Regions from separate parts of the Paenibacillus sp. PastF-3 genome, predicted to be linked through region 1. Evidence: predicted binding sites of a transcription regulator. Region 1 holds the regulator's gene; the other holds the start of a gene.

Region 1 (16,021 bases):
AGTAGGACGTTGCCAAGCACAATTAGACCACTGTTGAGTAATCGACAGTGGCTTTTTTGCGTTTATTGTAGACTGTGGAAAACTTGTGGATAAACTTTTGAATTTGCAGAAAAGTTACGCACATGTGGATAGATGATTGAGAGAAAAATAATCCCTAAATAGTGTGGATTAAATACATATTTATATGGATCTGTCAACAAAAAACCTAAGTAATACACGGGTTGCTGTGGATATAGCGAGAATTATGTGGATAGAGCTATTGATAAGTGGATAACTATTTTAACTTGGATAGGACAAGATTTCAAGACTATTTTTAAACCTGCATAGAGCTGTGGATAACTGAAAATAAAGTTATAAATAATGCAATAGATTAGCGCACAATTGACGCTCTTGTTATACTTATCCTAAAAGTAATTTTATAAAGGATGAGGTGAGTTTGTGGTAATAAGACAGTTACGTTCAGAAGAATTTGATGCGAGCATGAACTTGTCAGAATATGCTTTTCAGTACAAGCTTCCTAGTGAAAAAAGGGCAAGTGCAAAGGAAAGATTCAAGGCTGAACAGGTATGGGGTGCTTTTGAGGATGGAACATTGGAAGCTAAATTGACGATTATTCCTCTCCAAGTCTACATACAGGGCAGAGTGGTACCTATGGGTGGTATAGCAGGAGTAGCTACATGGCCAGAGAACCGCAGACAAGGGCATGTGGCAAATCTTTTGTCTCATGCGCTGCATACGATGAATGAGGCAGGTCAAACGCTCTCTTTTCTACACCCGTTCCTGATTCCGTTTTATCGTAAATTTGGCTGGGAGGTTTATTGTGAATATAAGAAATACTCTATTCCAGTAGCGAAGTTTCCCAAAAAGGTTGAAGTTGAGGGCAAGGTTAAACGGGACATCAAAGATATCGAAGTATTGGATAGCCTATACAATCGATTCGCTGTCAGTTATAACGGGACACTTAAGCGCGATTTGGACTGGTGGGAGAACTCTGTTCTAGAAGATGAAGGAAAGAGTGCAGTATTTTACTCCAAGAGTGGTGAACCAGAGGGATATGTGCTGTATAAGATAGAGAACAGAGAACTGGTCATTGATGAATTTGTTTTTTTGAATGAACAAGCTCGGCAGGGGCTGTGGACATTTCTTGCGAACCATGATTCGATGGTGACCGGTGCATCCTTAAAGCTGGTGCCTTCGGATGACATGTTACCTTTCTTGCTGCCAGATCCACGTATAGAACAAGAGAATTATCCTTATTTTATGGGGCGGATTGTTAATGTCAAGTCATTCATTGAAACATACGCCTTCAGAGGAAACAGTAGTCAAAAGAAGCAGCTTATATATATCGAAGATAAGTATGCACCTTGGAATGATGGATTGTGGGCATGGAACATCTCTAATGAGGGATCGGCTACTTTGACACGAGTGGAAGGGGAACGGGCGGAAGCAGACTTAAACTGTGATATAGGCACATTGACGGCCTTGATGCTTGGATACAAACGACCAACAGAGATGGCTCGTTATGGAAGTGTCTCTGGCCACGCAGCAGCAGTGGAATGGTTTGAAGAAATTATTCCACAAGCACAGACAGCTTTATTTGATCATTTTTAAAATATAAGAAAGCATAAGTTCAACGCTATACATTATCGTTATATTTCTCGCATAAACGCTTATTGTCCTAATAAGGACAACGAAGACGTTTATTCTTGACAAAAATTAGGCTCTCCCCTTCGAAAGAAGTTGGGAGAGTTCTTTATTTCCGAATACATTCGCTGAAAAAAGTGAAAAATAAGAGAATCCACTTGGAATTAGCACAGAATATGTTATAATATTAAAAAGTCAAAGAAAGTCAAAGTCAACGAAGCTTAATGACAGCGATCCGATCCTTTGAACGCGTGGGATTATCCACAAATGTTTAAGTTCAATTAAAGACCATTGTCATTATGAATGCAAGTTGCAATCGGTATTATAAAGATTCAAGCACTGGAGGATGAGTGATGCGCAATATCTCTGATATTATCGAACAATATCTGAAGAATATTTTGCATGAAAGTCCCGAAGGTACGGTGGAAATCCAGCGAAATGACCTGGCGGACCAGTTCTCATGCGTACCGTCACAGATCAATTATGTCATCAGTACACGCTTTACTCTGGAAAAAGGTTATGTGGTGGAAAGTAAGCGGGGTGGCGGGGGATATATTCGTATTCAACGTTTTGAATTACCACCAAACGTGGCACTGCATGCCCATTTAAACCATACTATAGGTGGCGGGATTGATCAGAACGCTGCTGAAGGGCTGATTTATCAGCTGGAGGAAGCTGGTTTTCTAAGTAAGCGTGAAGCGTGCCTTATGCGCGCTGCTGTTTCTCGGGAATGCCTAACGGTTAAGATTCCATACCGGGATGAGATTCGTGCCAAGATTATGAAGGCGATGTTAATCTCTTTGTTAGGCAAATAATTGTCAACCATAAGGGAGGGGCTTTCGCTTATGCAATGCCAGGAATGTGGCGTCAAGCCGGCAACACTCCACTTCACTAAGATCGTGAATGGAGAGAAGACAGAGTTTCATATCTGCGAGAGCTGTGCACGGGAGAAGGGTGAACTCATTCCCGGAACGGCTGGAGGATTCTCTATCCACAGTCTGCTCTCAGGTCTGCTTGATCTTGAAGGTGCCGGCAAGGAGAAGTCGGCTGCAACGAAGACTACGCAGAGTCTGCAGTGTGAGAATTGTGGGATGACGTACTCCCAGTTTAGCAAATTAGGCCGTTTTGGCTGTAGCTCCTGTTATGAGTATTTTAACAGTGCACTGGACCCGCTTTTTAAGCGAGTGCATGGCAGTACTTCACATGTAGGTAAGATTCCGAAACGTGCAGGAGCTCAGATTGTATTTAGACGCCAAATTGATGAACTCAAGCAGGAATTACAGCAAAGTATTACACAAGAGGAATTCGAGAAAGCAGCGGAGCTGCGAGATCAGATTCGTAAACTTGAAAAAGAAATAGCACAAGAGTAAAGTCTTTGATATATAGGGGGGATATGACATGTCAAGTCTCCGATTTACTGAACAAGCGCTTAGTGATTGGATGCGTTCTGGAGGTAGTCACTCCGAGATTGTAATTAGCAGTCGTATGCGTATTGCCCGTAATCTAGAGCATCTTCCGTTCCCAATGCTGGCTTCCTTAGAGCAATCGGAAGAAGTATTAGAGCTACTGGCTCCTGTGTTTCATGAGGAAGCAGCTGCAGATTTCGGATCTTTTCAACTCCTAAAGCTTGATGAAGTGAATGAACTGGACAAAAAGGTACTGGTTGAGAAGCATCTAATCAGTCCTAACTTGGCTAATGATTCGCGCAGTGCGGCTGTTTTATTAAATGAAGATGAGTCGGTCAGCATCATGATTAACGAAGAGGACCATCTGCGAATCCAATGTCTGTTTCCTGGTCTTCAGGTCAGAGAAGCATGGGAACGTGCGACGGCGATTGATGATATATTCGAGGCAGCTGTCAATTACGCTTTTGATGATAAAAGGGGATATTTGACTAGTTGTCCCACCAATGTGGGTACTGGGCTTCGTGCCTCGGTAATGCTGCATCTGCCAGCGCTTGTAATGACTCATCAGATCAACCGCATATTGTCTGCAGTGAACCAAGTGGGATTGACTGTAAGAGGAATTTACGGTGAGGGTAGCGAAGCAGTAGGGAACATCTTTCAAATTTCTAATCAGATCACTCTCGGTCAAACGGAAAGTGAAATTATAGAGAATCTTCACAGTGTAGTTACCCAGATTATAGAGCATGAGCGAAATGCACGTGAACGGTTGCTTGTTGATTCCGCCTTGAGAATAACAGACCGAGTGAAGCGTTCTTACGGAATTTTATGTTATGCAGCTCTTATGGAGCTTAAAGAATCTGCTCAACGCCTGTCTGATGTGAGACTTGGAGTTGACCTTGGCATTCTGGAAGGCCTTTCGATTTCAGTGCTTAATGAACTTAACGTTAAGACACAGCCAGGATTTCTGCAGAAGATGTTCGGCGATGAGCTGAACGCCACTGAACGAGATATGTATCGGGCAAAACTGCTTCGAGAGACATTGGGAACACAACATTAATATAGATATTTACTATTCATGGAGGTGCAGGAGATATGATGTTTGGAAGATTTACGGAACGCGCACAAAAAGTGCTAGCGCTGGCGCAGGAAGAAGCTGTTCGTTTAGGACACAACAATATTGGTACAGAACATATTTTGCTCGGACTTATTCGTGAAGGAGACGGCATTGCTGCTAAGGCATTAATAGCTTTAGGGCTAGGTCTTGAAAAAATCCAGGACGAAGTGGAGACATTGATTGGCAGAGGTCAAGAACAGCCTACGAACATTGCTTATACTCCTCGCGCTAAAAAAGTGATTGAGCTGTCGATGGACGAAGCCCGCAAATTGGGTCATACGTATGTTGGCACTGAGCATATTTTGCTTGGACTTATCCGTGAAGGGGAAGGTGTCGCGGCTCGTGTGCTTAATAACCTCGGCATCAGCTTGAACAAAGCTCGTCAACAAGTGCTTCAGCTTCTGGGAAGCAGCGAGGCTGCCTCTAGTCATAGCGGGACTCCGGCTAACGTCAGCACACCGACCCTAGATGGTCTTGCGCGCGATTTGACCGCTTATGCTAAGGAAGGCAATCTAGACCCAGTTATCGGCCGTAGTAAGGAAATTGAACGTGTTATTCAGGTACTGAGTCGCCGGACTAAGAATAACCCGGTACTGATCGGTGAACCTGGTGTTGGTAAAACAGCTATCGCTGAAGGACTTGCACAAAAGATTATCAATAATGAAATCCCAGAAACACTTCGCGACAAACGCGTCATGACGCTCGACATGGGCTCAGTAGTGGCTGGAACAAAATATCGCGGTGAGTTTGAAGACCGCCTCAAGAAAATTATGGATGAGATTCGCCAAGCAGGTAATATCGTGCTCTTTATCGATGAGCTTCATACGCTAATCGGTGCTGGTGGCGCGGAAGGAGCCATTGACGCATCTAACATTCTGAAACCGGCGTTAGCCCGTGGAGAACTTCAGTGCATTGGTGCGACTACGCTTGACGAATATCGTAAATATATTGAAAAAGATGCAGCACTCGAGCGACGTTTCCAACCGATCACGGTGGATCAGCCGTCTCCTGAGGAAGCGGTCCAAATTCTTTTCGGACTTCGCGATCGTTATGAAGCGCATCACCGTGTGAAGATTACGGATGAAGCTATTGTGGAAGCAGTGAAGTTGTCCGACCGTTACATCCCGGACCGTTTCTTGCCAGATAAAGCGATTGACCTTATCGATGAAGCAGGATCTAAAGTAAGGCTTCATTCTTACACCATCCCGCCAAATCTGAAGGAACTTGAAATGCGCTTGGATGATATCCGCAAGGAGAAGGATTCCGCAGTGCAGAGTCAAGAGTTTGAAAAAGCGGCGGCCTTGCGTGATACAGAGCAAAAAATCCGTGAAGAACTCGATACGACAAAGAATCAATGGAAAGAAAAACAGGGTCGCACGGATTCAGAGGTTACACCTGAAGACATTGCACAGGTTGTAGCTAGCTGGACGGGTATACCTGTAAGCAAGCTGAAGGAAGAGGAGACCGACCGTCTACTTAACATGGAGGCTTTACTGCATGAACGAGTGATCGGTCAGGACGAAGCTGTTAAGGCAGTTAGCCGGGCACTGCGCCGTGCGCGTGCGGGTCTTAAAGATCCGAAACGCCCAATGGGTTCTTTTATCTTCCTCGGTCCTACAGGTGTAGGTAAAACTGAGTTGGCTCGTGCATTGGCTGAAGCCATGTTCGGCGATGAGAATGCGGTCATCCGTATTGATATGTCGGAATACATGGAGAAGCACTCCACGTCCCGCTTAGTCGGAGCTCCTCCTGGATATGTTGGCTATGAAGAAGGCGGCCAATTAACCGAGAAGGTACGCCGTAAACCTTATTCTGTAGTGCTGCTTGATGAAATTGAAAAAGCGCACCCAGAAGTATTCAACATTTTGCTGCAAGTACTTGAAGATGGTCGATTAACTGACTCTAAAGGACGGGTAGTCGATTTCCGTAATACATTAATTATTCTGACTTCTAACGTAGGCGCACAAGCGATCAAGAAGAATTCGACACTTGGATTCACAGCTGTGCAAGATGCTGGAGCAGAATACGGTAATATGAAGGGCAAGGTTATGGAAGAGCTGAAGAAGAGCTTCCGTCCAGAGTTCTTGAACCGGATTGACGAAATCATCGTCTTCCACTCCCTTGATGAGAAGCATATTGCTGAAATCGTTACGTTGATGTCTGATGAGCTGCGCAAGCGACTGCGTGAATATGATGTTGATTTCGTACTCACGGATGCGGCGAAGGCTTTCCTGGCTAAGGAAGGCTACGACCCAGCCTTTGGTGCACGTCCATTGCGTCGTGCGATTCAGAAGCATATTGAAGACCGTCTTTCCGAGGAATTGCTCCGAGGAAATATCCAAAAGGGTGATTCGCTCAACATTGATGAAGTTGGCGGAGAACTTGTAGTGAATAAAGTGGATGCTCCTGTAGCGCCATTGCTTGAAAAAGAAGTAGAATCCGAATAAAAAAATGGAATAAAAAAAGCTTCCGCTCCTCAGTTTATAGAGGGGCGGAAGCTTTTTTAATATAAATTTATCACTTAAAAATATACATTTAGTACAAATTCCGAATGACCTTTCGTTAAAGGGGCAGAAATGGTAAACTTTCATTAGAAGAAAATATCCGCAATTTAAAAGTTCGGAACCGTAAGGAGAACAAATGGCTAAACCAAAAACTAAATTTTTCTGCACCGACTGTGGATACGAATCACCAAAATGGTTCGGAAAATGTCCCGGGTGCCAAGCTTGGAACTCCATGGTGGAGGAAACAGAAAGCGTAGTCAAAACACAGGGAATGAATGCCCCTATTTTTCATAGTAAAGAAAAGGCACAATCGATCATAAGTATAGAAAGTGACAAGGAACCGCGCATAATGACAGGTATAGGTGAGCTTAACCGTGTTCTCGGTGGGGGGATCGTGCCAGGATCGCTGGTACTAGTAGGGGGAGACCCAGGAATCGGTAAATCTACGCTCTTATTACAGACGTCGCATGCTCTGACAACTCAGGGATTGCGAGTACTGTACATTTCGGGCGAAGAATCGGTAAGGCAAACTAAGCTGCGTGCGGATCGCCTCGGGGCGTTGTCAGCTGAGCTATATGTACTATGTGAGACGAATATGGAAAGCATAGAAGAAGCGATTGAACAAATTCAGCCGCAATTTCTTGTTATCGATTCGATTCAGACTGTATTTATGCCAGAAGTAACTAGTGCGCCAGGCAGTGTGACCCAGGTTCGGGAATGTACGACAAGATTTATGCGTATCGCTAAGATTCGGGGAATTGCTACAGTTCTCGTTGGGCATGTCACTAAGGAAGGCGCTATTGCAGGCCCACGGATGCTTGAACATATGGTGGATTGTGTGCTGTATTTTGAGGGAGAGCGGCATCATACGTATAGACTCCTGCGGGCTGTAAAGAACCGCTTCGGTTCAACGAATGAAATCGGCATTTTCGAAATGGGTGAAGTGGGTCTAACCGAAGTAGAAAATCCATCAGAGCTCTTTTTGTCGGAGCGTCCACTCGGCGTAGCCGGATCTACAGTTGTGGCCAGTATGGAAGGGACTAGACCGGTGCTTGTTGAGCTTCAGGCTCTTGTCGCTGCCACTCATTTCCCCTCCCCTCGCCGGATGTGCACAGGTATGGATCACCAGCGGATGGCACTCATTATCGCTGTACTGGAGAAGCGGATGGGTATGTTCCTGCAAAATCAGGATGCTTACCTTAATGTAGCTGGAGGAGTAAAGCTGGATGAACCGGCGATTGATTTAGCAGTAGCTATTAGTATCGCTTCCAGCTTTCGTGATATTTCAACAAAACCTTACGATGTTTTCTTCGGTGAAGTAGGACTTACAGGTGAAGTAAGAGGTGTTTCGCGCGCGGAAATGCGTGTGAAGGAGGCCGCGAAGCTAGGCTTCCGGCGGGTGATCATGCCAGAGAAAAGTTTGAAAGGCTGGAAGCACCCGCAAGATATCCAGATTATTGGCGTCAGTACCGTAGCAGATGCACTATCGGTCGCGTTAGATTAGGGGGCACAGGGATTATGAAAGAATATAACCAATTAGAGAATATGAATGATCTGCTCAGACTGGCAGCACCGGGGACACCCTTTCGGGAAGGTCTTGAGAATGTGCTGCGCGCTAAGACGGGAGCACTAATCGTCGTTGGATATAGTCCTGAGGTGATGGAGGTAGTGGATGGGGGATTCTCCATTAACTGCGATTTTTCGCCCAATTATTTATATGAGCTTGCCAAAATGGACGGTGCCATTATTCTTAGTGAGGATTTGAAACGCATTTTGTATGCAAATACACAGCTAATTCCGGATTCGTCCATCTCTTCCATCGAGACAGGCATTCGTCACCGGACCGCCGAGCGCGTAGCGAAGCAAACAGGTAAACTGGTGGTTTCTATTTCACAGCGCCGCAATATCATTACCCTGTATCAAGGTTCCATTCGGTATGCGTTAAAAGAAATCGGAGCTATCTTGGCTAAAGCTAATCAAGCGATTCAGACCCTCGAAAAGTACAAAGCGGTTCTTACACAAGGACTGACGAATTTGTCTGCTTCGGAGTATGAGGGAATCGTAACCGTGGCCGAAGTGGTCGGAGTGATTCAGCGGGTAGAGATGGTTTTACGCATAAAAATGGAGATTAAACGATATATAAATGAACTAGGCAACGAAGGGCGCTTAATCAGCATGCAGATGGAAGAACTGGTTGGAAATACAGAGGAAGAAGCATGGCTCCTATACAGAGACTATGCTAAGGAAGAGCAAGAAGATAAAATTCGTGAAATTATTGCCGGTCTCAAACGTATTAGTGATGATGACCTAATGGATGACAACCATATTGCTCGATTGTTGGGCTACTCTTCTACGGCAATTTCTTCTGAAGAGGTGGTTACTCCGCGTGGATATCGCCTGCTTAATAAGATTCCGCGGCTTCCAAATGTGATCATTCATAATCTGGTGGAGCGGTTTGAAATGCTGCCTAATTTGATGTCTGCAAGCATAGCTGAACTGGATGAAGTGGACGGAATTGGGGAGGTGCGGGCTCGTAATATTCAGGATGGGCTCAAACGTTTACAGAAGCAAGTTCTTATTGACAGGCAAATGTAAATAACATACAATCACGTAATATTGGAGCTGTTTAAGGCCAATGTGAGAAAATTGAGGTGAAGAAATGATACAAAAATCAATTCCGAGTCTTTTTACCATAGGTAACTTGATGCTCGGAATGTTTGGTATCATGATGGCGTTTGACGGTAAAGTTAGCATGGCCGCTATCATGGTTATTATTGCTATGCTGTTAGACGGATTAGATGGCCGAGTTGCTCGTGCACTTAAATGTGAGAGTGAATTTGGTAAGGAACTGGACTCTTTGTCTGATGTCGTTTCTTTTGGAGTAGCACCTGCTGTTATTATGTACGTCTCAAGCCTGCATGATTTAAATTCTGCATTAGCCTGGACAATAACTGCAATTTTCCCGGTGTTTGGTGCATTGCGCCTAGCTCGCTTTAATGTTCATCCAGGAGTTCCTGGTTATTTCATCGGATTGCCAATTCCTGCTGCTGGTGGTGTACTTGCCACATTAGCTCTTTTTAATAAAGATGTTTCCGCTCCATTTATGATCGTGGCTACATTGCTTTTATCATATTTGATGGTCAGCACTGTTAAATATCCTAATTTTAAGAAGGTTGGATTACCTAAAAAAGTGGTTGTCGGAGCGCCAGTAGTCATTGTTGTTGCGGTGGCTGTTGCTGTTGTGTTCCCTGAACAAATTGCTAAGCTAATCTTCGTCTTACTTGGGATTTACGCGTTATATGGTTTTAAACAAAACATTGATCGATTGACAGCCAGACGCCGTCACCGTCGTAGAAGACGTTCTGAAGATAAAGTGTATCACTCGAAGAACGGTTAAAGCGGTCTTGTAGTAAGGTTGAACTAATATAATTATAGCTAGAGGCTTTGTCGTCCTTAGGGGATGGCAAAGCCTTTTTGCAATTCCAGCGCTATCCCAAGTTTATCGTCTTGAAAATTGGAACATACTGGTGAGGTATTGATCATTCAAGGATGAATAAAAAGGAGGTGCGTTAGGTTATGTGGAAAAAAGTGATATTGTCTTTTGCTTTAATATGTGGTGCTTGGTCTGGTTTTTCGCTATACCATGCGCTTGAAAGAGGATTCCCTAAGGGGATGGAAAAGCTGAGTGAAAGTTTACCTGTAGAGGGAAGCATTTTGTTTACGGTGCTGGGTGCCATTATTTTTTTGTTTGCGGGGTCTTTATGCGCGGAATGGGGAGGTTCAAAACTGCGGGAGGCGGTTCTGTACTGTTCGCGTATACCAATGAATGAATTAGCTGCAGGTGCAGCTGGGCTTACAGGGGGGCTTTTGCTATCTCTTCTGTTATATCCTGCAATGATTTGGCTTGGAAAAGCTGGGCAGTTGCTGCAGGTACCCGTTACGTTAGCTTTTGGATATATGGGGCTGCGGATCGGTCTGGAGAAAAAAGAGGAACTAGCTGCACTTTGGACAACTGGACGCTGGGGGCAAGCGGCTGAGCCGGAAGGTCGTGGGCTGGAGGAACATAAAATCCTCGATACAAGCGTTATTATTGATGGTCGGATCGCTGATATTTGCAAAACTGGATTTATTGAAGGAACGATTGTCATACCGGAATTCGTACTTGAGGAGCTCCAGCACATCGCAGATTCTTCGGATCTTTTGAAACGGAATCGTGGACGGCGGGGACTTGATATACTCAATAAAATCCAAAAAGAGCTCGATGTGAAGGTGTTAATCTATGAGGGAGATTTTGAAGAAATTTCTGAGGTGGATAGTAAGCTGGTGAAGTTAGCGAAGGTACTGCGAGGTAAAGTAGTTACTAATGACTTCAACTTGAATAAGGTTTGCGAATTACAGGGAGTCTCAGTCCTGAATATTAATGATCTTGCGAATGCCGTGAAGCCCGTAGTGTTACCTGGTGAGGAAATCGTAGTTCAGGTCATTAAGGATGGCAAAGAGCATGGACAAGGGGTAGCCTATTTAGACGATGGAACAATGATCGTTGTGGAAGGCGGACGGGAATACATCGGAACCACGATGGAGGTTCTCGTCACGAGTGTGCTTCAAACTTCAGCTGGACGGATGATATTTGCGAAGCCAAAGCTGCTGGAAAAAGCACAATAGGCGTAGATAAAGTGCACGGCAAATGTCCTATGGGTTGGAAATGCCCGCCAAACACGTTATGATGGGAATATACGTGAAAGACAGGAGCCTGAGTAATGTCAAACAGTGTGGGCGTCGTCATTGTGGCGGCAGGCAGAGGAACGCGAATGGGGACTGTAGAGAGCAAGCAATATCTGTTACTACAGGGTAAACCAGTAATCGTTCATACGCTGGAAGTATTTCAGCAGCATGACTTGATTTCCGAAATCGTGCTCGTAACCGGTAAGGAAGATATTGAGCGTTGCCGGGAATGGATACAGCTCTATAAGCTGGACAAGGTTAAGGCTATAGTGGCTGGTGGATCTGAGCGTCAGCATTCCGTACATAAAGGATTGTTGAAACTTACGACACAGTGGGTAATGGTACATGATGGTGTTCGTCCGTTTGTGCAGCCGAATGAAATTGAGGCATGTTATGAGCGAGCGAAGCAGATCGGCGCTTCAGTTCTTGCTGTACCCGTCAAAGATACGATCAAACAGGTAGATAACGAAGGTAGAGTACTGTCTACGCCGGATCGGCGAAGTCTGTGGGCGATTCAAACCCCGCAGACTTTTCGTCTTTCTGAATTGCTGGATGCCTATGCGGCCGCGGAGCGGGATGGATTTCTAGGTACTGATGATTCCAGCTTGGCAGAGCGTGCTGGTATTCCGGTTTCTGTGGTAGAGGGAAGCTACAGAAATATTAAGATTACGACGCCAGATGATTTGGATTTTGCAGAATTCACAGAAAGAAACAGGGGAGAGGGACAATCATGATCGCTGTAGGACAAGGATTTGATGTACATCAACTGGTTGAGGGAAGGCCTTGTATTATTGGAGGCGTTACGATTCCTTATGAAAAAGGATTAGTAGGACATTCCGATGCTGATGTTCTGCTGCACGCAGTAAGTGACGCGATACTAGGCGCACTAGGACTTGGTGATATTGGCAGACATTTTCCGGACACAGATCCAGCGTTTAAGGACGCGGATAGCTTGAAATTATTAGAACAAGTGTGGGCACTTGCTAGAGAGCGAGGGTACAAGCTTGGGAATATCGATTCAACGATTATTGCCCAAAAACCAAAGATGGCGCCGTACATTCCACAAATGACGGAGATTATCGCTCGTGCGCTTCACGCGGACCCGTCCAAGGTGAACGTTAAAGCTACGACTACTGAACAGCTTGGTTTTGCCGGTCGTGGCGAAGGAATTGCCGCACAATCTATTGTCTGTCTACTCCAAGATGTGATATCATCTTGAGACGGTCTAAGTAGCAAATCTAAGTTTTAACCATATGAAGCGGAGGGAATATAATGACGGATCAAGTCCGGGTGCGTTATGCACCGAGCCCTACGGGACATTTACATATAGGTAACGCCAGAACGGCGCTGTTTAACTATCTGTTCGCCCGTAATCAAGGCGGTAAGTTCATCATCAGAATTGAAGATACAGACGTGAAGCGCAATGTCGCAGGCGGCGAAGAGAGCCAGCTTAAGTATTTGAAATGGCTAGGCATAGATTGGGATGAGAGTGTTGATGTTGGCGGAGATTACGGACCTTACCGCCAGACTGAACGTCTTGACCTATATCGTGTATATTGGCAGGATTTGCTGGATAAAGGTTTGGCTTACCGCTGCTACTGCACAGAGGAAGAACTGGAAGCAGAACGTGAAGAACAGACTGCACGTGGAGAAACCCCTCGATATTCCGGCAAACACCGTGATTTGACGGAAGAACAACGCCTTGCGTTTGAAGCTGAGGGACGAGTAGCTAGCATTCGCTTCCGTGTACCAGAAGATCGTACGTACACGTTCGATGATATCGTAAAAGGTACTATTTCTTTTGATACGAAAGAAATGGGTGATTTTGTTATCGTGAAGAAGGACGGAATTCCGACCTATAACTTTGCGGTAGCTGTTGATGATTATTTGATGGCTATCACCCATGTACTACGTGGGGAAGATCATATTTCCAACACACCACGTCAGCTTATGATCTATGAGGCTCTTGGTTGGAAACCCCCAATATTTGGTCATATGACACTGATTGTCGGTGAAAACCATAAGAAACTTAGCAAGCGGGATCAATCTGTAATTACATTTATTGAGCAATATGATGAATTGGGTTACTTGCCTGAGGCTTTGGTTAACTTCATTTCTCTACTGGGCTGGTCGCCAGAGGGAGAAGAGGAGATCTTCAGTAAAGAAGAACTTATTTCTATTTTTGATGCGGACCGTTTGTCCAAAAGTCCGGCTGTATTCGATAAGCACAAGCTGGCGCATCTAAATAATCACTATATTAAGCATGCTGATCCTAAACGGATCTCGGCATTAGCGATTCCACATCTGCAAAAAGCGGGAAAAATACCGGCTGAGCTGAATGATGAGCAGCAGGCATGGGCAGAAAGCCTTGTAGCACTGTATCAAGAGCAGATGACCTCTGCCTCCGATATCGTAGAGCTATCTGAACTATTCTTCCGCAGCCATCTGGAGTTAGAAACAGAAGCGGCGCAGGTTCTGGCGGAAAGCCAAGTGCCTGAAGTTTTGTCTGCTTTTCTAGCTAAGGTTGAAGCTTGTCAGGATTTCAGCGCTAGTAATATGGCTGTACTGATCAAGGAAGTGCAGAAAGAAACAGGGCACAAAGGCAAAGCGCTCTTTATGCCGATACGTGTGGCTTTAACCGGACAAACGCACGGACGTGATCTTAATATAACGATTGCTTTGCTCGGCCAAAACCGTGTCATCGAACGTTTGAAATCACAAATTAAAGGAGCTTAAGGTAGTATTACTTATCATTAAGCCTCTTGTCAGTCCCTTAGCTTTTACGCTAAGATAGAACCATATGATAATAGCTGTGATCAGGAGAAGTACGTCCATAAAGGCAATTGCCAGAGAGAATAACCGAGAAAGGGATACCCTTTCGGGCTGGGAGTTATTCATTTGTCCGGGGCAGAACATGCGCCTGTGAGCTGCACGGTTGAACGATCCTAAAGGCTCGTTAGATCGCGCCGGGTACATCGCCGTTAATGATGCCAAGTGGAACGAAGGAACTCTGCCGATGGTAACAACAGCAGTCTGTTTGATTCGTTCAAGCAGAGTGGAACCGCGGTTAAACGTCTCTGCAGCTTTATGCTGCAGGGGCTTTTTTTGTTTCGGGGTATCTTTTCTAATATAACAAACCAAGCAAACACCCACAGCATATGTATGATAAGAATGATGGATTGGAGACAATACCTTCCTTGTGTACCTGTAAACAGGAGATGGGGGAGTCAAGAAGAGAGGAACCGTGATGTTTAAGCATATTAAGTCGGACATTCGGGCGGTATTTGATAACGATCCCGCAGCCCGCAGCTGGTTCGAGGTTGTCTTCACATATGCAGGGTTGCACGCCATTTGGGGTCACCGGATTGCCCATTCTTTTTTCAAACGCCGCTGGTATACAATGGCCCGTATGGTCTCACAGTTTAGTAGATTTATGACCGGTGTTGAAATCCATCCCGGAGCTGTCATCGGAAATAGGCTGTTTATCGACCATGGTATGGGGATTGTTATTGGAGAAACCTGTGAAATCGGTGATGATGTTATTATCTATCAAGGGGTTACACTCGGGGGGACAGGGAAAGAAAAAGGTAAGCGCCATCCCACAGTTGGCAACAATGTAGTTATTGGTTCTGGTGCGAAGGTATTAGGATCGTTTCGTATCGGTGACAATTCAAATATAGGTTCGAATGCGGTTGTACTGCGTGAAGTCCCAAATAATAGTACGGTAGTAGGAAATCCGGGCCGTGTAGTAAAACGTAACGGTGAACGTGTATCCGATCGCTTGGATCATACCAAGATGCCAGACCCGCTTGTAGATTCACTTCGCTTTCTACAAAAAGAGATCGAAGAGATCAGAGAGAAGCTTGGCGGAGAAGATAAGCAAAAGACCGCGCAGCGGCTAGTCGAAACTCAGCAGTACATTGGTGATTACGAAATTTAAGCATATCCGGTACTTAAGGAATCGGGACAAAAGAAAGGGTTGGAATAGGATGGCTTTACAAATTTATAACACAATGACACGCAGCAAGGAGCAGTTTGTGCCTCAAGAGTCGGGCAAGGTGAAAATGTATGTATGTGGTCCAACCGTTTACGGATATATGCATATCGGAAATGCTAGGCCTATTATTGTCTTTGATATGGTCCGGAATTATTTGGAGCAACTCGGCAATGAGGTACGGTATGTTACGAACTTCACAGATGTAGATGATAAACTGATACGTAAAGCAGAAGAAATGAACACTTCCGTAGCAGAGGTTGCTGAGATTTTCATTAATGCTTATCGTGAGGATCTTGAAGGGCTTGGAGTAAAGCCGGCAACATTGAATCCGCGAGTAACAGAAAGCATGGAGCTGATCATTGAATTCATTAAAGAGCTTGAGGAAAAAGGGTATGCCTACGAGAGTGGTGGCGATGTATACTACCGCACTTCCAAATTTGAAGACTACGGTAAACTGTCCCGTCAGAATCTGGATGAATTACAGTTTGGTATTCGCGTGGAGGTAGACTCACGGAAAGAGAAACCTGAGGACTTTGTGCTGTGGAAAGCAGCAAAACCAGGTGAAGTGTACTGGCAGAGCCCATGGGGAAATGGACGCCCTGGCTGGCATATTGAATGCTCGGCCATGGCA
Region 2 (16,021 bases), on a different contig from region 1:
GGCTTTCTCAATGAATTCAAGAGCAGTTCCCAATTTATCGTTGTCCACTAGGGAAATACCGATTTCAAATCCCAATGCTTTGGTAAAGGTGTAGGACAGACCGCCACCGATCAAGACATTGTCTGCCAAATTCAGCAGGTTGTCGATCACGTCAATTTTGTCCTTCACTTTCGAACCACCGATGATTGCAGTGAAAGGACGCTCAGGGTTAGAAAGAGCTTTACCCAGAACAGACAATTCTTTCTCCATCAAAAGACCGGATACAGCTGGTAGGAAATGAGCGATACCTTCTGTCGATGCATGAGCACGGTGAGCCGCACCAAACGCATCGTTAACGAACAAATCAGCCAGTTCAGCAAATTGTTTAGCCAGTTCAGGATCGTTTTTCTCTTCGCCTGGGTAGAAACGAACATTCTCAAGTACAAGTACGTCGCCTTCTCCTAGCTCAGCAATTTTTGCTTTTACAGCTTCACCAACAGCTTCGTCAGCTTTAGCTACTGGTTTGCCAAGAAGCTCGGACAGGCGTTCAGCAGCAGTAGTCAAACGCATGGAATCTACGAATTGGCCTTTAGGACGACCCATGTGACTTGCAAGAATGATCTTTGCACCGTTCTCAATCAAATATTTAATAGTTGGAAGTGTTTCGCGGATACGAGTATCATCAGTAATTTTACCGTCTTCTACAGGCACGTTGAAATCCACGCGTACAAATACGCGTTTACCCTTTACTTCTACATCACGGACGCTCTTTTTGTTCATGATTAATTCCTCCACACCCCATATTGTTTCTAGCAGGAAACAAGAAATACATTTAGAAAGAGCGGAAACAAGGAACTTCTGTTTCCGCTCTATAGATGTTGCTTATATCAAGTCAATTACTTAGCGATTTTAGCGAATTTCTCCAAAGTACGAACCAATTGTGCAGTGTAGGACATTTCATTGTCATACCAAGCAACCGTTTTAACCAGTTGTTTGTCGCCAACAGTCAATACTTTAGTTTGTGTAGCATCGAACAGGGATCCGAAAGTCATACCTTTGATGTCGGAAGATACGATTTCATCTTCAGTGTAACCATAAGTGTCTGGATCGGAAGCTGCTTTCATAGCTGCGTTGATTTCTTCAACAGTAACGCTCTTATCAAGAACAGTTACAAGCTCAGTCAGGGAACCAGTTGCAACTGGAACACGTTGAGCTGCACCATCCAATTTACCTTTAAGTTCTGGAATAACCAGACCGATTGCTTTAGCAGCACCAGTAGTGTTAGGGATGATGTTCTCAGCTGCTGCACGAGCACGTCTGAAGTCACCTTTAGCGTGTGGAGCATCCAAAGTGTTTTGGTCGCCAGTGTAAGCGTGAATTGTAGTCATCAAGCCTTCAACGATACCGAACTTGTCGTTCAATACTTTTGCCATTGGAGCTAGGCAGTTAGTAGTGCAAGATGCGCCGGAAATAACAGTCTCAGTACCATCAAGAATGTCATCGTTAACGTTGTAAACGACAGTTTTCATGTCGCCAGTAGCTGGAGCGGAGATAACTACTTTCTTAGCTCCACCTTTCAAGTGTTTTTCAGCTGCTTCTTTAGTTGTGAAGAAACCTGTGCACTCAAGTACGATATCAACGCCTAGGTCGCCCCATGGCAATTCTTCAGGGTTGCGGTTAGCAAGAACCTTAACTTCTTTACCATTGACTTTGAAGAAGCCGTCATGCACTTCAACATCACCTTGGAATTTACCTTGAGTTGTATCATATTTAAGCAAATGAGCAAGCATCTTAGCGTCAGTCAAGTCGTTGATTGCTACCACTTCGATACCTTCTACATTTTGAATACGGCGGAAAGCAAGGCGTCCAATACGTCCAAATCCGTTAATTCCAACTTTTACACTCATTGAATAGTTCCTCCTAGAATTCGTTTTATTTATTCAAAACAGACCGTGAAGCCTGTCATGACAACAATGTTAAGTATAATGCAAGATATATGTTCTAGTAAGTTACGACGATATCTGTAACTGATTGTCAATCTCCTTGCCTATTTCCACAGCAGCAGCCTCGTCCGTGACGAGAATATTCTCCTGCCCGAAACGCAGCATGGCATGAATAGCTTTGGCCTTTGGCTTGCCTCCGGCAATACCGATGACAGTTTCCGTCCGAACAATATCTTCTAGACGTAATCCCATCGTAAGCATCGTATGCACAACCTGACCATCTTCATTAAAATAATATCCAAAGGATTCTGCCACTGCTCCCTCACCCTGGATTTCTGAGACAGTAGCCTCATCCAGCTTGCGGCGGCGAGTCATTTCAATGGCATCCCCAATCCCATGTACAATAATACGCGAACTGCGGATGATTTGTACAATCTCTCCAATATTAGAATCAAGTGCTAATGACTGATAGGCATCCCCACTAAGTAAATCAGGGACATGCAGCAACCGGTAATTCGCTCCAACCCGTTTTGCCATTGTAGAGGCAATCGTATTGGCTTGAATCTCCATACTCTCTCCTAATCCGCCACGCGCTGGAACAAACCAGGCGTTCTTATAGGAAAGGGATAACGGCGGTGTCAGTTGATCAGCCATATCGGCAAGCGTTGATCCACCTGTGACAGCAACAATATCATCTGTACGGAGGACACTGAGCAGCGCTTTTGCACCTGCGCGGCCAAGCTCACGTTTGGTGAATGGTGATGACTCACAATCACCCGGCACCACAATGACTTTATCCAGACCGTATGTTGCCCGAATTTTCTCTTCCAGCTCATCCAGACCAAACAGGCTCTTAACGACCGGCTCTAGCAAATCAAGCAGTCTGCGCCCAGCAGCGCTAATGCGCATACCAACGCTCTCGATCTCAATGAGCCCTTGCGATTTCAGAAGATCCGTCTCGGCACGCAGTACCCGCTCAGTCATATCAAGCGAAGCGGCAAGCGTTCTGCGTCCAATGATATCGGACAGCATGATCTGATGAAGAATCGTGTACCGTCTCTTAAGGGTTTCCATGAGATCAGGCAGAAGCTGCTTTTGGATATCTAATAAATTACGCATGCTTTCACTCCTGCAACTTCGTCTTCCTCTATTCCCTTGTTCATGGTCTCAAAATGTCCCGGGTAAACTTTTTAAGTCCCACTCATATTCTAACCAAATATTGCTCGAAGTGCAAGTCTTCCGAGAGTAGAATTCTCAAGCGCTTGTCTTCTTATACATTTATAAGATTGGGAAAGAGTTAAAGCACCTAAAACCTGTCATTAACTATCCAGATTCTATCTCTGAGTGAAAACGAATATAAGCTTGTCTACCTTTAAGAAAAAGCATAGTGTCCTGCTCTGTATTATTAAATTCATTGCAATTGCTCAGGAATTATATTATAATCATTTTTGTTGCGCCCGTGGTCCAATGGATATGACGTAGGCCTCCGAAGCCTGAGATCCAAGTTCGATTCTTGGCGGGCGCGCCATTAATTTCACTTTTGTACATAATTTAGTAGTGCCTATACTACTACTTAACCAAAGAGCCGCATGTCGGCTCTTTTTTTTGAATATAAGTTTGACTTTCTTTGACTTTTTGTTTGAATTTGTTTATCATGTGGGTAATACGGCAAGAGTAAAAATGAATACATTTGAAGAACCAATATCAAGGAGGTTTTCCACGTGAGTTATATTCCTATGGTAGTAGAACAGAGCAACCGCGGTGAGCGCGCTTATGACATCTATTCCCGCCTGCTGAAGGACCGCATCATTTTCCTTGGAACGGAGGTTAATGACGTGGTAGCCAATTCTATCATCGCACAAATGCTGTTCTTGGCTGCCGAAGATCCTGAGAAGGACATTCACCTTTATGTGAATAGCCCTGGTGGTTCCATTACTGCAGGTATGGCTATTTTTGATACAATGCAGTACATTAAGCCAGACGTTTCCACCATCTGTGTCGGTATGGCAGCTTCCATGGGAGCTTTCCTGCTTAACGCTGGTGCTAAAGGCAAACGCTTCGCACTTCCTAACAGTGAGATCATGATTCACCAACCTCTGGGTGGTGCTCAAGGTCAAGCAACGGATATCGAAATCCGTGCTCGCCGTATCCTCAAATTGCGCGATAAGCTGAATCGCATTCTTGCAGAACGTACGGGTCAACCCCTGGAACGTATTGAGAAGGATACAGATCGTGATTACTTCATGACTGCTGCAGACGCGGCAGCTTACGGTATCGTTGATAAAGTCATCGAGAAAACACTGCCTAGCGGTGTGTAAGCTATAAAACAACACAAAGAGGCTGTACACTATCCACTTGATGGTTAGTGCACAGCCTCTTTGCTTTTCAGACCCCCATTACAAATGAATCTCAATTAAATCAAACCACCATAACCAAGCGCATTGAGTTTCTCAGCAATCACACGGTAGCCTCGGCCATTAGGATGTAAGTGGTCAAACGATAAAAGGCCTCTCTCATTTCCTGCAAACTCACCATAAATAGAAGCAAATCCAACTACTCGGCTACTATACTGCGATGCATAGCGGTTAAACTGCTTCACCCACTCTGTAGCGCCTACTACCTGAGGATAGGGATTATACAATCCCACAATTCGAATGATATAAGGTCTACGTGCCCCCGCTTTCAATTGGAAGAGAATACTCATAATGACAGCGAAATTTTGTTTGCATTCCTGCAGTGATCTTCCCAGCTCTTTAGATAAATTCCCAGGTTGTCTAGCTGCAGCCTTTGCAGCATGAATTAAATCGTTGCCACCGATGGATAGCGTGATAATGTCGGCTGCTCGAATGGCTTCGCGAGTCATTGCACTCCCCCGTAGCCGCTGTTCCAGTTCAGAAGTAGTCAATCCATTCACGCCCAAATTCGTAGAGGCTACATTAGAACGCAGTCTCCCTTCCGCCATTCTACGGTACACCGGTACAAAACCGTTACCTGGCAGAGCGCCAAATCCAGTCGTCAAGGAATCGCCAATTGCAGTGTATTGATAGCTCATAGCTCTCCCCCGTTCATAAACTAGTTACTCCATTTAGCATATGAATTCGAGGTGATTCTGGTAAGGGGGAGATGTCCAGTGGTGGCACTAGCGGTTACGAATTCTCTATTTATTTTACAGCAGCAAATGGGCTACCGCCTTCCGGCAACAGTTCTTTGAAAGTAAAGGGGTATTCGGGGAACCCCGCAGCATATGCTGTGTATTCGTACAATTGGAAGAACAGAACGACCTGATCATCCTTCAGATAAAAATACTTTTCCGTATTCAATCCGTTGAATCCTCCCAAATAACTTTCCTCCGCTTTTACCAGCTTGTTCAACTTAGCATTTAACGTTTTTTTGTAGTTTGGGTTAGCACCAAAAAGATCGCCCAGCAATAGACGTTTGCCATCCTTGAGCGAAAAGGTAAACGCCTCCCGGTTGGTCATGCCATGAGCCCCGCCCGTATCGCTATACTGTGACATCAGCAAACTAATCACACCATTCTGATTGTAGGTCACTACATAATCTATATCATAAGTATACTTGGGCTCTGACCCAGAACGATTGGAGATATCCTGCTCTGCCCCTGCGGCGAATCTCATGGCACTTTCTTTCAAGGTATCGTTCATGGCCTTTTGCGCAGCGGATTGACTCAGTCCACTAATTTTCGGATAATCAAGCTGGATTAAAGCCTCTTTTCGATCTTTAGCATAGGTCTCAGTGGTTACTGTCAATGCGTTCTGTGGTCTGTTCATCACGTTCAGCTTACTAGAGCCTAGAGTCCAATCCACTTTATAGCCCAAATAATCATTTAAGAGACCGGATGGAACATAGAGACGATTGTTTATTAGCTTTCCTTCATATTCCCGAATGTAATAGTTGTTCACCCAGATAGAAGTACCAAAACTAGATAGCGTTAACTTGGCTTTAGCCGTCCCTTTTCCAATCGTGTATGCATTTTCTTCTTTATCATAAGTGAGAGGTAATCCCAGCACATCACGCATAAAGGTAATTGGGATCCAGACCTTCCCTTCCTGCACAATACCTGTCTGCTGCGAAATCACCCCGTTCGCCTTTAATACTATACTTGAAGCATTAGCCTTGCTCTTCGCCTGATCAGACGCTGCATAACCCGTATCACTAGGCAGTAATCCTCCACCAAGCAATAACCCCGCCGACATCAAACCTATGCCCCATTTGCGTACGATTTCTTTTGAGATATTCATCATCTTGTTTTCCCTCTCCTTTCCAATTAATTAAACATAATCCCAGAGAGCTTACACAAAAAAGAGGCATCCCCCACTATTAAGCGGAAGATTACCTCTTCTCTCTGTATTCATCTTGTAGGCTACTATTTCAATTCATACATAACGCTTAGTTGTGTTGTAACTTTAACTACTCCCGGTTGTACGGATGTGCTTGCACCAGCATCTGCTGCAGCCATATCCATTTTTAGATTTTGTTCAAAATATACTGGAGTAATATCGCCATCATTTTGACTAACCGTGAGCACTTGGCCTAAGCTACGTTTAGCTGCCTTAGCAATAGCTCCTGCCTTAACATCTGCGTTCGCCATCGCCTTTTCAATCACCTGAGCTTCAAAGGCAGAAGTATCTTCCACAGAAAAACGTGCATTTCCGAGATTGTTTGCCCCTGCTGCAGATGCAGCGTCAAGCAATTCACCAACCTTAGTCAGATCTCTATAAGACACTAACAGCGTATGATTCGCGTTGTATCCTTTTACTTGCTGTCCTTCTTTTTCGCTATAACTATAGTTGGGTTGCACATAGAATTGGGTGCTTTGAATATCTTTATCTGCGATTTTCCAAGTCCCTTTCAGTAGGGTAGTGATCTTTTGGATTTTAGCAGCATTTGTTTTTTGCGCTTCTTGCGCAGTTGACGCCGTAGTATCTACTCCGATGGACAAGTATACAATATCCGGCTTGATGGACAATTCGCCTTTACCTACTACACTAACAACATTTTTCTGCACTTCATCTGCGTAAGCCTTTGTAGGACCCTGGGAGACACCACTCATACCAATTCCTCCAATTAACAAACTCCCTACAATCAACACTGAACCAATCTTCTTTACCAAACCTTTCATATTTGCCAGCCCCTTTCATCTTTTGTGATTTGTTATTATCCTCTAGACGAGTCATTCTGGTAAATGTTGCACATCTTAAATCTATTTTTTGGTATTAAAAAAAGCCCCTAGGGGCTTTTTAGTCATGCAATAAAAAGTCATGTCAAAAGATTATTGGTTCTCAAGCTCTTCTTTGCTGACGAGACTCGTCAAAGCGTTTACAGCTTGATCGGCGTCTGCACCATCCGCGCTGATATAGATCTCCGTGCCGGAACTGATCGCTAGGCTCATAATACCCATAATACTTTTGGCGTTTACTTTTTTATCGTCTTTTTCCACGAAAATCTCCGACGAAAACTTGTTAGCTTCTTGCACAAACAATGCTGCCGGTCGAGCGTGTAGCCCTGTCTTCAACCGAACAACTACCGGGTGCTTTGTCATGAAACGCTTACCCCCTAATTGAGTTCTCCCCAAAAATTTCACATTAATTTTATATTATTATATCATTATAACGTAAACCACACTAGAAAAAAAGTGACTAGCCGCCTCGAACCTTGTCCGCCAGTTCATCAATCTTACGAAGTCGATGATTTACTCCGGACTTACTAACCGTACCTTTCAGCATTTCACCAACCTCTTTAAGGTTGATATCTGGATGTGCCATTCGGATTTCTGCAACTTCCCGCAGTTTATCCGGCAAGCTCTCCAGCCCCACTTCCCGCTGCAGCAATTTGATATTCTCAATCTGCCGCACCGCGGCACTTATCGTTTTATTGAGATTCGCGGTCTCGCAGTTCACGATCCGATTCACGGAATTACGCATATCACGCATAATTCTTACATCCTCAAATTTGAACAACGCTTGATGCGCCCCGATCAGACTTAAGAATTCGATAATCTTCTCGCCTTCTTTAATGTATAGAATGAACCCTTTTTTACGTTCAATGCAGCGTGCGTTTAGGTGAAATTCACCAGCCAGATCAACTAGCGCTTTACAGTGCTCCTCATACATCGAGGAAATCTCCAAATGGTAAGAGGAACCCTCCGGATTATTAACCGATCCGCCCGCCAAAAAAGCACCCCGCAAATAAGCACGCTTACAGCAGTTATTCCCAACAATCTCTTTATCAATACCGTCGGTAAAAATAAATCCTTCGGACACAATTCTGAGATCATTTAAGATCTCCTGTACGCGGCTGGGGATTCTAACGATATACACGTTATTTTTCTTCAAACGCATTTTTTTACGCACGAGTAGCTCAATATGGACCTGGTAATATTTCTTAAGCAAAGAATATACCCGCCTTGCAATCGCGGCGTTCTCCGTCGAAATGTCGAGAATCACCTTTTTGCTTGAAAGCTGCACAGATCCATTCATACGGATAAGTGCTGACATTTCCGCCTTCTCACAACAGGGCTCACTCTCCACCATCGTCAGCTCTTTTTTGGTAAGGGCCGCAAAAGACAAGGGTCTCACCTCTTTCTGAAATAAGTACGTCATTCATATATACAAGCATAAAAGCCTTCGGTGTCCTTGTAAGGACGGTAAGCGTTTAAGCGAGAAATATAAAACATAAAGTATAGGTGTAAACTTATACTCTCTTATATTTTAAGTTATACCCTAGGGTTTCTGTTTATCCAATCTTGCACAAGCTGATAGATATGATGACTAAGCTTATCGGTATCATGCCTTAAATAAGTTCGGAATAACACTAGCTTATCCGCTATAACTTTATATGCACTGCCTTCTAGTACATCCTTATCGAGCTGTACCGGACGCGCACCCTTCTCAGCATACTTCGACTGCACCTGCTCTGGAATTTCACCGTCATTCACAATAATATAATCAAATAAATGAATTCCAATATGATCATAAACGGCTTGTAGATGGTCATTTACAGTATAATTATCCGTTTCGCCAGGCTGAGTCATTACATTGCAGACAAAAATTTTGATTGCATCAGAAGATACAACCGCTTCTGCTAGCTTCGGAACAAGTAGGTTCGGAAGAATGCTCGTATATAGACTCCCTGGACCCAAAAGAATTGCATCTGCATTTCGAATCGCTTCAAGCGCTTCAGGCAACGGTTCCACATCAGCAGGCTCCAAAGAAACCCGTTTAATGATCCCGCCTGCTTCCGGTATTTTAGATTCCCCCGTGATAATCGTGCCGTCCGACATTTCTGCACGCAATACTACGGCATCTCCCGCAGCGGGTAATACCCGTCCGCGAACAGCAAATAATCGGCTAAGCTCACGAACAGCTGTGACAAAATCGCCAGATATATCTGTAAGCGCGGCAAGAATTAAATTACCAAGACTATGGCCCGCCAATCCTTCGCCAGTGTTAAAACGATATCTCATAATATCCGCCATGAGCGGCTCTACATCAGCCATAGCTGTTAATACGTTGCGGATGTCCCCAGGAGGCGGCATTTGCAGTTCACTACGCAAAATGCCCGAGCTTCCTCCGTCATCTGCTACGGTAACTATAGCTGTAATATCTAGCGGCTTTTCTTTTAAGCCGCGAAGCATGACAGATAGTCCCGTGCCACCGCCCATAACGACGATACGTGGACGCTGTCTTTGTTCTTCAGCCACTATGGACCCCTTCTCTCATTAGTGCCGATCACGCTCGGAATCCCGATGACTAACAGCTACGGATTCCGTTTCGCTGACGCCCAGCATTTTGCCCAAATATTCAGAAATGGCTACTGAACGGTGTTTCCCGCCGGTACAGCCAATGCCGATAATAATCTGGGATTTACCTTCCCTACGATATTGCGGAATTAAGAAATGAAGCATATCGAGCAGTTTGGTCAGGAACACCTGTGTTTCAGGCCACTTCATTACATAGTCATAGACATCGCTGTCCTGACCTGTTTTGGGCCGCAGGTGATCCACATAATGTGGGTTAGGCAAAAAGCGAACATCGAATACGAGGTCTGCATCAATAGGAATACCATACTTAAATCCGAACGATGTAATGTTGACGGAGAGTGTACTTTTTCCTAAATGCGAGAACCGAGAAACGATCTTCTCCTTGAGCTGCACTGGTTTCATACTGCTAGTATCCAGACATAATGTGGCTGAATTCTTTAATTCCTCAAGCATCTTACGTTCCAGCTTGATACCATCAAGCGGAAGTCCCTTAGGCGCTAGCGGATGATGACGCCGGCTTTCCTTGTAACGCTGCACAAGCACCGAATCCGTAGCATCCAAGAACAAGATTTCACAGCCAATGGTTGACTCATCTTTGATATAGGCTAGAGACTCGGACAAAGCAGTGAAGAATTCCCTACCGCGCAGGTCAATCACAAGCGCTACCTTGGCGATCTTACCCTTCGACTGCTCAATCAGTTCTGCAAACTTAGGGATCAGCACCGGCGGCAAATTATCGACACAGAAGAACCCTAGGTCTTCCAGACTCTGAACAGCAATTGTCTTACCCGCACCTGACATTCCGGTAATAATGATCAGGGTGGCTCCAGCCGTTGGAGTATTGTCCAATTCGGTCATTAAAGCGTCCCCTCCCTAAATTAGTATATGAATACTCCCTATCTTTTAAGAACGAAGCAGAAGACCTGCCGCACCCACAATACCTGCATCATTACCAAGCTCCGCAGGGATAATCGAAACACCAGTCTGAAGCGGAGCCGGTGCGAGCTTAGCAAACACACGACGAACTTCATCAAATAGAATATCTCCAGCCTTGGACACACCACCGCCAATGATGAAGACCTCAGGGTTAAGCACGGCTGCAACAGAAGCCATAGATTTACCCAGGTAGTATGCTGCACGGTTTACTATGCGAATCGCTACTTCATCGCCAGCCTTAGCCGCATCAAAGACTTCCTTCGCAGCAATCTTCTCTACCATTGAGAGCGAAGTACGATCACCACGAGCTACTGCATCGTTAGCCATACGAATAATTCCTGTAGCGGAGGAAACGGTTTCCAGACATCCCATATTACCGCAACCACATTGAATGGCTTCCAAATCCGGCACTACAGTGATATGGCCAAGCTCACCTGCTAGACCTGCAAAACCTTGATAAATCTTTCCGTTAATAATAATTCCGCCACCAACACCTGTTCCTAGCGTATAGCAAACACAATTTTCAATCCCGCGTCCTGCACCACTCCAGGCTTCACCCAGTGCAGCCACGTTCGCATCATTGTCTATTTTGACAGGCTTGTTCCAGCGATCTTCCAAAATGGAGCGAATCGGCACATCTTTAAATCCTATGTTAGGCGCAAGTATAATGATTCCTTCACGAATATTTGTGAACCCTGCTACGCCCGCTCCTACACCTGCAAGCTGATCCCAAGAGTACGGGGAATCCTCCACAATTTGGCGAACATACTTCTCGATATTATCGATAACAGTATCGACACCTTCTGCAGTTCCTGTAGGTCCCTCATAAGTATGCAATAGAGTTCCCTCAGCATTGCAGATTCCAACCTTAATTGCAGTTCCACCCAAATCCACGCCAACGTAGATATTCTCAGACATGTAACAAGCCACCTTTTTTTATACTAAAATAGTTAATCCTAAGTACCAACTATAATAGAAGCCCCCTCTGTGGTCAAGGAAAGACAACACACCCGGGAATTCCTTATTTTAATACTATACTCTATTATATTCTAAAAAGACCCCCTTACGCCTAAGTAAGAGAGTCTTCTACCTATATTATTACTGGAAAATCACCCAAAGCACCCAGCTATTCTGATAAAATGCGTTTTTGTCCCTCTAGTGAACGAATTGGGGCAATATTCTGTGTGAACTCCAGCGTGCCCATATACCGACCTGTATCGTCGCGGACAGCAAAATAACGGATATAGATGAATTTATCCTTGATGTTAATCCAGAAGTCTTCAGCGTCCTTAATGCCTGCCTTAAAGTCCTCCAGAAGCTTCTCTACCACATGCACACTTTGGGGAGGATGGCAGTTCTGTACCGTGCGGCCGATAACTGCCTTAGTTCGGGCAAAGATACGTTCCTTCCCGTGTGAAAAATATCGAACGACATCATTCTCATCAATGAATGTCAGATCTACTGGCAGATGATTGAGTACTGTTTCGAGCTGATGCAGTGATAACAGCCCTGTCTCAAAACGAATGAACCCTTCCTGGGGAGCCGCACCCACTGCTTCACCCTGCAATGCTGCACCTTCCGGCTCTGCGGCACGTTCGGGTATCCACTCCTGTTCAGGCGCCGTTAGACAGAATCCGATCTCATCGCTCTCCCGAGCGATTTTGACCCATTCGTCTTCCGTCAATTTATCCAGCGACATAGGCAATAAAATATTTTCTTCCTTAAAAATCATTTCATTAACTTCCATGATGATCTCCGTAAGTTGAGCACCAATATCTGTTGCATTTCCGCTGTAGCTGCTGAGCGCTGCTTTTGCTTCTTTAATCATACGGAGGATATGATCATCCACTCCCCACATGACCTTGGTTGGTCCATAAATGCCGTATTTTTCGAGGTATGGGAACAACAGATTTTCTTTTCGACTGTAGTGCTTATCTAGATCCAGCAGCAAGCTAAGATCCTCCAGCAGCTTGAAGATCAGTTCCTCACTATCGTTCTTCTGAAACTTTGTTGCGTGCAGATCCATGCGGAAGTTCACAAGTCTTTCAATCTCACGGTTTTCTAGCTTGAAGGTGTGGACTGGGTGGCCGGGTTGTTCTTCAGGCTTCGAGGAGCGGTGGATTTCCTCAATAGAACCTTTGAAAATGGCTGTATGCACCGAACAAAGCCGCTGTACCTCGGATACCGGAATCCCTTCTTCGGTCATTAACGAATGCTCCATAGCAGAGATTTCTGCAACAGTAACATCGCCTACAGCTTCCTCGAAGCGTGCCTTAACCTCTTCAACGCTTTTGCCTGCATGCAGTTCTTTAATAATCTCCTTGAGCATGGCTTGGCGACGAGTTTGCTCCGGTACATCAACCTCGCGGTTATTTATCAATTCACTCATTATTGATCTCTCCTTAATGAAGTTTGGTTATCATTTGCTCTTTATTTCACAATCTCGAAGCCATGACGTTCAAAGGCTAACTTCACAGTGTCGAGATCTATTTTCTTCAACTTGATTCCTTTGGATAAGGTCATGAAACGTCCAGCGGTCTGCAGCATGCCCGGCTTGGCGATATCCTTAAAGCCCAGATCCACCATAATCTCGATGACCTCTGGATGCCGGGATACAATGTCGAAGATAGACTCATCCATACGCAGGACTTTTTCCATGCAACTCTTCTCCTTTTTGTGAGAACTATTCTCAACAACAGATTAGCACAGGCTGTATGGAGCGATTGTGATTGCAATCACTAATTAAGAAGAAAGCGATGGTCGTTCTTTTAACAGAGGATTATGTATTCGTATGAAAATAAAAAAACTGCCCCCTACCTTAAAAAGCATAAGGGACAGCCTGATCTGTTATAAATCATTCATTATAGCGTAACGCCTGTTTTGAAAATGGAAATCTCGCGGAAATTGTTCTTCTCGTTATTCACCCATTCTCCACTAGCTACATTGACAATGTAGTTAATGAAGTCGCGCAGGACCTCATCTGGAGAACCGTCTTCAACCAACACCCCTGCATTAAAATCGATCCAGTGACGTTTCCCTTCATACAATGGGGTATTGGTAGATACCTTCATCGTAGGCACGAATGTTCCAAAAGGCGTTCCCCGCCCGGTCGTAAAGATCACCAATTGGCAGCCAGCAGCAGCCAGAGCCGACGAAGCCACTAGGTCATTGCCCGGCGCGTTAAGAAGATTTAAGCCTTTGTTAGTGATAAGCTCTCCGTACTTGAGTACATCCATTACCGTAGAATTACCGGATTTTTGAGTGCAGCCCAGAGATTTATCCTCAAGCGTAGTAATTCCTCCGGCTTTATTTCCTGGTGAAGGATTTTCATATACCGGCTGTTTATAGTCCATGAAATACTGCTTAAAGTCATTGATGAGATCAACAATTTTGTGGAAAATAGCTTCGTCTGCCGCACGTTCCATCAGAATTTTTTCGGCGCCAAACATTTCTGGTACTTCAGTGAGTACAGTTGTGCCGCCTTGGGCAGCCATATAGTCAGACAGACGTCCAAGAAGCGGATTCGCAGTAATCCCGGACAGGCCATCCGAGCCTCCACACTTCAGACCAATCTTCAGCTCAGAGAGTGAGACTTCTTCCCGATGATCACCCTGTACATTATTGTAGAGTTCCTTCAGCAGCTTTACGCCTTCTTCAATCTCGTTTCCAACCTCTTGGGAGACAAGAAAACGCACTCGATCCTCATCGTAACTACCCAGCATGTCTTTAAAAATATGCAAATTGTTATTCTCACAACCTAGTCCGAGAACAAGTACGGCGCCCGCATTTGGATGCTTAACCGCGTTAGCAAGTATTGTACGAGTATTGTCATGGTCATCGCCTAGCTGAGAACAACCATAGTTATGTTTAAGCACGAGTACATTATCAAATGGAGCGATATCCCCAACCTCTGCCTTGAAAATATTAATGATCTGCTCCGCCACTCCATTTACACAACCAACCGTAGGGACGATCCATAGCTCATTACGAATACCTACTGATCCGTCAAAACGACGATACCCCTTAAAGGTCAAATTTTCTGTTTTAAAAGGATTGGGTGTCAGCTTCTGCTCAAAAGTATATTCCTCAACCCCTGTTAGGTTTGTCTTCGTATTATGGGTATGCACCCACTGGCCCGGCTCGATAGGCGCTTTAGCATGACCGATGGGATAGCCATACTTCAATACATTCTCACCTTCGCTAATGCTGGTTAGTGCAATTTTATGACCTCTAGCAATATCTTCCGTAATTTTAATCTCTTTTGAACCTATCACAATGGTGTCGCCTGCTTGATAGTCTTTAAGTGCAACTGCCACGTTATCAGCCTCGTTAATCTGCAGTACCTCTTTCATAGTCTTAATCATGTCGTCATCCACCTCCTGTGTATTAGTTGTGCGCAGGTCTCTTCACGTACGCTTGCAGCGCTTGCTTCATACCTGTTCTCTCAATCGCAATGAGCCCTTCTGTCACCTTATCCGTAAGTCCGGCCACTTCGTTCAGGTCACAGCCCCAGCGATTTGTCGCCGCTAATACCTCGACAGCCAGTGCGCGTAACCCAGTATCTGTGCCATCCCATCCTCCCCATAAGGAAGCGAACCATTCCACAATATCTGCATCATCCGCCAACTGAATCTCTTCTTCCCCTCTGCGTCCTTTATAGAAGGCAATTAATGCACTTAATGAGAAGACAAGCTTCTCAGGCAATTGTCCTTTGGACTCTACATATTGCAGCAACGAAGGTAGATCTCTTGTCTTAAATTTCGAAATAGAATTCAGAGAGATGCTCATCAAGTAATGCTGCACATACGGGTTCAGGAACCTTTCTAATACCGCGTCTGCAAAAGAATTCAATTCTTCTACCGGCAGATCCAGCGTCGGGATGATCTCATCATAGATCAAGGACTTCACGTACGCCCCAACCTCTTCGTGCTCAATCGCCTCGGCCACCGTATCAATTCCGTACAAATACGCTACGGGTGTCATCGCGGTATGCGCTCCGTTTAGAATTCTCACTTTACGAGTCCGGTAAGGGGTCACATCATCTACCACGAGCACATTAAGACCTGCTAGTTCAGCCGGGAACTCCTCTTTCATCCACTGCGGCCCTTCAATTACCCAAAGATGGAACTGCTCGCCGACAACAACCATCTTATCCTCATACCCCAGTTCTTCAGTAATCTCAGCGATGCTGTCTCTTGGATATCCGGGAACAATGCGGTCTACCAGACTGCAGCAGAAGGTATTGGCTTCATTCAGCCATTCAATAAAGCCGTCTCCAAGATTCCACAGTTCAGCATATTTCAAAATAACCTTCTTAAGCTCATCCCCATTTCGGTCAATCAGCTCACACGGAATGATAATAAAACCTTTGGAAGCATCCCCA

Evidence for each region. The regulator CtsR, encoded in region 1, represses protease genes until heat stress. The targets are predictions, from matches to a motif close to ATGGTCAATAAAGGTCAAACA.
Region 2: the regulator CtsR is predicted to act here: its motif matches at 3,537-3,557, upstream of clpP (ATP-dependent Clp endopeptidase proteolytic subunit ClpP).

What each region holds. Positions count from the first base shown of each region.
Region 1 covers NZ_JARXWM010000028.1:49,036-65,056, reverse strand. The annotation lists partial or broken rRNA gene rrf (5S ribosomal RNA) at 1-18, shown strand, start outside; gene M2444_RS31710 (GNAT family N-acetyltransferase) at 439-1,611, shown strand; gene M2444_RS31705 (CtsR family transcriptional regulator) at 1,998-2,459, shown strand; gene mcsA (protein-arginine kinase activator protein McsA) at 2,490-3,014, shown strand; gene mcsB (protein-arginine kinase McsB) at 3,043-4,107, shown strand; gene clpC (ATP-dependent protease ATP-binding subunit ClpC) at 4,143-6,611, shown strand; gene radA (DNA repair protein RadA) at 6,805-8,172, shown strand; gene disA (DNA integrity scanning diadenylate cyclase DisA) at 8,187-9,263, shown strand; gene pssA (CDP-diacylglycerol--serine O-phosphatidyltransferase) at 9,328-10,065, shown strand; gene M2444_RS31670 (PIN/TRAM domain-containing protein) at 10,245-11,333, shown strand; gene ispD (2-C-methyl-D-erythritol 4-phosphate cytidylyltransferase) at 11,429-12,127, shown strand; gene ispF (2-C-methyl-D-erythritol 2,4-cyclodiphosphate synthase) at 12,124-12,612, shown strand; gene gltX (glutamate--tRNA ligase) at 12,666-14,129, shown strand; gene cysE (serine O-acetyltransferase) at 14,641-15,333, shown strand; gene cysS (cysteine--tRNA ligase) at 15,383-16,021, shown strand, end outside.
Region 2 covers NZ_JARXWM010000005.1:28,223-44,243, reverse strand. The annotation lists gene M2444_RS11985 (phosphoglycerate kinase) at 1-759, opposite strand, end outside; gene gap (type I glyceraldehyde-3-phosphate dehydrogenase) at 876-1,886, opposite strand; gene M2444_RS11975 (sugar-binding transcriptional regulator) at 1,989-3,041, opposite strand; tRNA gene M2444_RS11970 (tRNA-Arg) at 3,376-3,450, shown strand; gene clpP (ATP-dependent Clp endopeptidase proteolytic subunit ClpP) at 3,644-4,240, shown strand; gene M2444_RS11960 (GDSL-type esterase/lipase family protein) at 4,336-4,974, opposite strand; gene M2444_RS11955 (PdaC/SigV domain-containing protein) at 5,084-6,184, opposite strand; gene M2444_RS11950 (SIMPL domain-containing protein) at 6,307-7,062, opposite strand; gene M2444_RS11945 (HPr family phosphocarrier protein) at 7,213-7,482, opposite strand; gene whiA (DNA-binding protein WhiA) at 7,580-8,509, opposite strand; gene M2444_RS11935 (gluconeogenesis factor YvcK family protein) at 8,656-9,603, opposite strand; gene rapZ (RNase adapter RapZ) at 9,661-10,560, opposite strand; gene M2444_RS11925 (ROK family glucokinase) at 10,606-11,556, opposite strand; gene M2444_RS11920 (DUF438 domain-containing protein) at 11,765-13,027, opposite strand; gene M2444_RS11915 (DUF1858 domain-containing protein) at 13,069-13,296, opposite strand; gene M2444_RS11910 (UxaA family hydrolase) at 13,500-14,990, opposite strand; gene M2444_RS11905 (tagaturonate reductase) at 15,025-16,021, opposite strand, start outside.